Regions from separate parts of the Cellvibrio fontiphilus genome, predicted to be linked through region 1. Evidence: riboswitches for the same ligand, from Rfam matches in the RefSeq annotation. Region 1 holds a riboswitch; the other holds the start of a gene.
The links. A riboswitch is a leader RNA that binds a small molecule or an ion and turns the genes downstream of it on or off. The one in region 1 is predicted to bind thiamine pyrophosphate.

Region 1 (3,381 bases):
TAAACTTGAATTTACACACAATTTATAAAGTTTTTGGCTGTTAGCTGTCAGTATCCACGCATTTTTATTTATTAACACTTTTTAACCATCTGTGGAGCTTGTTCATGTCGTCATTAGAGATAGCCAAACTCGATCTCATGTATGTCGGGATCATTATTTTTACCGGGCTGTTGGGGGGCGTAATTGCCAAAAAGATTAAAGTCCCCGATATAGTCCTGTTTTTGCTCATCGGAATAGGCTTGGGGCCTACTATTGGCGGCATTTTGCACGTGCCTGCCGACTCCACCATGAATCAGTTAATTCTGACCATTGGTGCTTGCTATTTGTTGTTTGAAGGTGGGGCAACTTTGCGTTTTGCGGTGCTGAAAGAAATCTGGATTTCTCTTACCGTTATTGCCACTTTCGGTGTTTTGATTACCGGTGCGATTATTACCTATGCCGGTGTGTGGCTTGGAATACCCATAGGGATTGCATTAGTGCTGGGGGCATTGACTGCATCCACTGACCCCGCAACCCTGGTGCCTATTTTTAAACAGGTTCCAATTAAAGACCGTGTGTCCCAGACCGTAATGAGCGAATCAGCGCTCAACGATGCTATGGGTGCAATTGCTACTTTTGCGGTAGTCGCTTATGTTATGGGTACAGGCGAGGGTTTTAGCCTTACGCATTCGCTCGGTGAGCTGGCTTATGAGGCCGGCATGGGGTTGGTGCTTGGTGCCATAGTTGGTTATAGCGCAGCGTTTTTGATGGCACACAACAGCTTTGGTATTTTCCGCGAGGTTACCCCTTTCGTAATTATTCTGGCGGTGATTACCGTGTATTTGCTGGCGGATAAAATTGGCGCGTCCGGATTTATGGCGGTGTTTACTTGCGGTGTGATGATCGGAAACAAAGAGACTTTTAATTTACCGCTCGATCACCACGAACATGAATACTTGGAGGATTACGTAGGAAATACCGCACTCTTGATGCGCATGTTTATTTTTATCCTGCTTGGCTCGCAGGTGGATTTCCATCTGTTAAAAGAATACCTGGGCGTTGGTTTGGCGCTGCTATTTATCTTTATATTCATCGCTCGTCCGCTCACGGTATTCATCTGTGCCGGGCCAGATCGTCGCGCTAAATGGACCTGGAAAGAATTGGTATTTATGAGCTGGACGCGCGAAACCGGTGTGATCCCGGCGGCTTTGGTGGGTATTTTGGCGGGCATGAAAGTGCCCGGTATTGATGTGGTAGGCGCGATTACCTTTATCTTTATTCTGGGCACCATTTTGATTCAGGCACCTACAACTGCCTTGCTTGCCGGCAAGCTTGGATTGTTGAAGTCGCAAGAAAAATCAGAGTAGCCCTACTCTTGCTGCAAGCCCTCGTGATTACACGAGGGCTTGACCCTGAAGCAGCCCTGCGCTTAATCCAAAAGGTTCCTTTACTCCCTTCTCCAAGTTCAATAGACTGCGGTTTTTCTTGTCGGGGTGCTGCTTGTAGGCGATAAGCCAGCAATACAGCTGAGATATACCCGCCGACCTGATCCGGTTAGTACCGGCGTAGGGAACGAGAGCCTTCCATGTTGCATCATCGCTGTTGCTGCCCCCAAGAGGTGCACCAACAGTGACCCGGTTTCCCTCTCTCCTCTCCGCGCCTTGACTCAATATTCATCTATCGCGGAATGTCAATGAATCACCCACTGCAAAGTCCTGCCGAGTTAACTCCCATCGCGCTTACCATTGCTGGCAGTGATAGCGGTGGCGGTGCGGGTATTCAGGCCGATTTAAAAACCTTTTCAGCGCTCGGTGTCTATGGCACCAGTGCTATAGCATCTTTGACGGCTCAAAATACCCAAGGTGTGCAAGGTGTTTTACCGATTCCGCCGATGTTTGTGCAGCAGCAAATCACTTCAGTGTTAAGCGACATTCATGTGTCCGCAATAAAAACCGGCATGTTGGCAAGGGCTGATATTATCGCTGCTGTTGCTGAAACCCTGACTGCTTATCCGCAGATTCCGTTGGTATTGGACCCGGTAATGGTTGCCACCAGTGGTGATCGTTTATTGGCAGAAGATGCTATTCAAACACTTATCGAAAAATTACTTCCACTGGCGACTTTGGTGACCCCCAATCTGCATGAGGCGGCGGTATTGTTGGGGACCCCTATTGCGACGGATGTAGAGCAAATGCAATTACAAGGCGAGCAAATTCTCGCGCTGGGTGCCAAGGCTGTGCTGATGAAAGGAGGGCACGGTGAAGGTGAGTCTGCTACTGATTTGCTGATCACAATGGCAGGAGTTAAAGCGTTTTCAGCGCCGCGTTTGGCAACCAAAAATACCCATGGCACTGGCTGCACTTTGGCATCTGCTATTGCTGCCGGTTTAGCCAAACAATATTCACTCAGTGAATCCGTTCAACAAGCAAAAAATTATTTGCAGCAAGCGTTACTGAATGCTGAAAAATTACACATAGGGCAGGGTGCAGGTCCTGTTCATCATTTTTATAAATTTTATTAATACCGAGGACACCATGAATACCAGCGTCGAAAAAATTCTGAGTCAATCTGCCGAGGTGGATAAAGCCTCGGTACAACCTTTTACCGGTTCGCAAAAAATTTATGTACAGGGCTCGCGCCCGGATATTCGCGTGCCTATGCGTGAAATCACCTTGGCTGATACGCCAACGGATTTTGGCGGCGAAAAAAATCCACCGGTGCGTGTCTATGACACTTCCGGTCCCTACACTGACCCGAATGTAAAAATTGATTTGCGCACCGGTTTGGGCGATGTGCGCACAGCATGGATTGAAGAGCGCAATGACACAGAAATTCTGGAGGACAGCCACTCACAGTTTACCAACGAGCGGTTGAATGACCCCAAACTTGCGCACTTGCGCTTTAACCTCACGCGCAAACCGCGCCGTGCCAAACCGGGCATGAACGTGTCGCAAATGCACTACGCCAAAAAAGGCATCATCACACCGGAAATGGAATACATCGCCATCCGCGAAAACATGGCGCTGGCACAGGCGCGTGAATTGGGTGAGCTGCCTGAATATAAAAACCTGGGGCAGCAGCACAAGGGCATGAGTTTTGGTGCCAGCATTCCCGATGAAATTACGCCGGAATTTGTGCGCGCTGAAGTCGCGCGCGGCCGTGCGATTATTCCGGCTAACATCAATCACCCGGAATTAGAGCCGATGATTATTGGCCGTAATTTTTTGGTGAAAATTAACGGCAATATCGGCAACTCTGCACTGGGTTCTTCCATTGAAGAAGAAGTAGAAAAACTTACCTGGGGTGCACGCTGGGGCGCTGATACGGTGATGGATTTATCCACTGGTAAAAATATTCACGAAACCCGCGAGTGGATTATTCGCAATTCGCACGTACCGATTG
Region 2 (3,381 bases), on a different contig from region 1:
TCAAATTTCTTGACCGCGCGTACTTCCGCCGCCTGGGCTTCAATGGACATATTTTTGTGGATGATCCCGATACCACCTTCCTGCGCCATGGCAATCGCCAAGCGGGATTCGGTTACGGTATCCATCGCCGCTGAAATAAGGGGGATATTTAATTGAATCTTGCGAGTCAACTGAGTCTTCAGGGAGACGTCTTTCGGGGTGACATCCGAATAACCTGGCACCAATAACACATCATCAAAGGTGAGGGCTTCTTCAGCAATTCGCAACATAGCATCCAACCTCAAAGCGGAGAAAAATAAGCGCGAAAGTATAGCGACTTGGGCGCCGCCGGTAAACCAAAAACCACAATATCTAGTGGTCGCAAACCCGGCTGGGCGCCGATTAAGGCTATACCCTGCGGGGTGCATCCCCTAGAATGGCACCCTATGACAACTACACATTTCACCGCCGATCCAGCAAGCAGCCCCGCCAATAACGGGCGCGAGATTTTCAGCGTGAGCCAGCTCAATCGCCACGCGCGCCAACTGCTGGAAACCCACCTGCCACTTTTGTGGGTAGAGGGCGAACTTTCCAATGTCTCCACCCCCTCCTCCGGCCACTGGTACTTCACCCTCAAAGACGACCAAGCCCAGGTGCGCTGCTGCATGTTCCGCAATCGCAACATGCTGGTGCGCTTTAAGCCCCAGCAAGGGCAGCATGTGTTGCTGCGCGCACGAGTCAGCCTGTATGAGGGGCGTGGCGACTACCAACTGATTGCCGAACACATGGAGGAAGCCGGCAGCGGCGCCTTGCAACGCGCGTTTGACGAACTCAAACATCGCCTGTCGCAAGAAGGCCTGTTTAACGAGGCGCACAAAAAAGCCCTGCCACCACTGCCGCAACACATAGGGGTCATTACCTCGCCCACCGGTGCCGCAATTCGCGATGTATTGAGCGTACTGGAACGGCGCTTCCCGAGCATTCCGGTCACCGTGATTCCAGTTGCCGTGCAAGGCAAAGAATCGGCGCCACAGATCGTCAAGGCGATAGAGCTCGCCAATCGCTGCGGTTTATTTGATGTACTGCTACTCACCCGCGGCGGCGGCTCGATGGAGGATCTCTGGTCGTTTAACGACGAAAATGTCGCCCGCGCGATTTTTAACAGCCAGTTACCTATAGTCTGCGGCGTGGGCCACGAGGTTGACTTTACCATTGCCGATTTTGTCGCCGACCTGCGCGCGCCCACACCTTCTGCAGCGGCCGAGCTGCTGGTGCCAGACGGCGACGAGTGGCTGGATAAATTTATCGGCTTTGAAGTGTTGTTAGAGGAAGCTATGCAGCGGCGACTACAGCAGTGGCAGCGGCATTTACATCACCTACAGCAACGTTTACGCCACCCGCGCGAGCGCCTGGAGCAGCAAGCCCAGCGTTTGGACAACCTGGAGCTGCGCCTGAAAAACCACATCAAACAGCTACTGAGGGACCACAAAAATAATGTGCAGCAACTTAGGATTCGCCAGCAAGCGCACCATCCGCAGCTGCGACTAGAACAACTGAAGGAGCGAATTGCCGCAAACAGCGCAAACTTGCACAAGGCACAAATACGCATTCTTCAGCGCAAGCAGCAAAACCTGATCGAAACCCTGCGCCTATTAAATACACTGAATCCGCTTAGCACCCTGGAGCGAGGTTACGCGTTAGTCACCGATTCCCAAACCCGTAAAGTTATCACCAGCAGTGAACAGGTGATTCCGGGCAGCGAAATCAGCGCGCGCCTCGCGCAGGGTGAATTAATCTGCAGAGTGGAACAAGTGAGAAGCAAATCCGATAGCTGAGATATGAAAGCCCAGCCAGATAGATCTACTTACAAAGATAGATCTACTCATAAATACTAGTCGTATAGATTGCGAAGTAATTTTGCGGCCAGTATATTGGCCAACTTCTTGTCGGAGCGCCTTGGTGCCTCACCTGCGGGTGAGCCATACGGAGGCTGAGATGGGTTCGGCCCAATCCGTAGAACCTGAACAGGCTAATACCTGCGGAGGGAACAAGGCACATCGCAACTGCTATTGCCCGCTCTCCGCCTCGACACTGGGGCACTATGACAACCAAATCGACAACAACTGAAGCGACAAACACCTCAACACCTGAGCGAATTGCTATTGCTGGCGCAGGCTTATTGGGGCGCCTACTCGCCTGGCAACTCAACCAAGCAGGAATTGATGTCACGCTGTTTGAGGCTGGAAGCTTCACCATCACCAATCCGCAATCCAACCGCGCCGCCGCATTCACCGCCGCCGGCATGGTCGCACCACTGAGCGAAGCTGTTGTATCGGATGCGGGTGTTTATCGCATGGGGCAATTTGCCCTTGGGCATTGGCCGCAGTGGGTAAAACAATTAATAGATACGTCCGCTTGCTCACCCAACGACGAATTATTTTTTAATAAGGGCAGCCTAGTGGTTGCCCACCCACAAGACACCGCCGAGCTGGAACAATTTGAACGGGAATTGAAATTCGTTATTCCTGAGTGTCGCCATTACCAGCGAGTCACCCAATCGCAGATCCATGAACTGGAGCCAGACCTGAGCCAACACTTTCAGCATGGCTTATTTCTTGAAGAAGAAGGGCACTTGCACAACCGCCGATTTTTACACCAGCTAGGTGAAGCGATTTTGCACAGTAATATCCATTTGCGCGAACACAGTCAGGTAAGTGTTTCTCCCGGCAAAGTTTCCTTTGATGGCATCAGCGAAAATTTTGATCTAGTGATCGATTGTCGCGGCATAGGCGCCAAACCACAATTAAAACAATTGCGCGGTGTACGCGGCGAAACACTGCATGTGCAAACAACAGAAATACAATTGCAGCGCCCTGTGCGCCTGATGCATCCTCGCTATCAACTCTATGTAGTTCCGAAACCGGACAACTTTTTCGTGATAGGCGCAACACAAATCGAAAGCGAAGACCGCTCTCCCGTTACCTTACAATCTAGTCTCGAATTGAGCAGCGCGCTCTATACGCTGTCACCCGCATTTGCAGAAGCGCGAATTATTGAAATGGACAGCAATTTGCGCCCGGCATTTATGGACAACCTACCCAAAGTCACCGTTGCGAATGGGCTTATCACGGCCAATGGTTTATTCCGCCACGGATACTTGTTAGCACCGGCAGTCGTTGAAAATATTCTCGCGCATGTTTTGCAGCGAGGCGAGCCTGTTTTTTCAGATATTCTAAACCGACATTAACTTATGAAAATTCAATTAAGCGTTAATAATGAGCCGCACGAAATTGCCATCAATACCTCACTTGGCGATGCATTGACAAGATGGGGTTATGGCGATGGCAAAATTGCAGTGGCGATCAATGGCGAATTTGTACCGCGCTCCACCTACAGCGAACG

Region 2: another riboswitch for thiamine pyrophosphate. It lies ahead of ACFODX_RS14110 (FAD-dependent oxidoreductase); the one in region 1 lies ahead of thiD (bifunctional hydroxymethylpyrimidine kinase/phosphomethylpyrimidine kinase).

What each region holds. Positions count from the first base shown of each region.
Region 1 is NZ_JBHRTF010000016.1:8,995-12,375, forward strand. It holds gene ACFODX_RS16850 (cation:proton antiporter) at 105-1,346, shown strand; TPP riboswitch at 1,459-1,568, shown strand; gene thiD (bifunctional hydroxymethylpyrimidine kinase/phosphomethylpyrimidine kinase) at 1,673-2,500, shown strand; gene thiC (phosphomethylpyrimidine synthase ThiC) at 2,514-3,381, shown strand, end outside.
Region 2 is NZ_JBHRTF010000006.1:74,655-78,035, reverse strand. It holds gene guaB (IMP dehydrogenase) at 1-269, opposite strand, end outside; gene xseA (exodeoxyribonuclease VII large subunit) at 426-1,814, shown strand; TPP riboswitch at 1,917-2,043, shown strand; gene ACFODX_RS14110 (FAD-dependent oxidoreductase) at 2,081-3,226, shown strand; gene thiS (sulfur carrier protein ThiS) at 3,230-3,381, shown strand, end outside.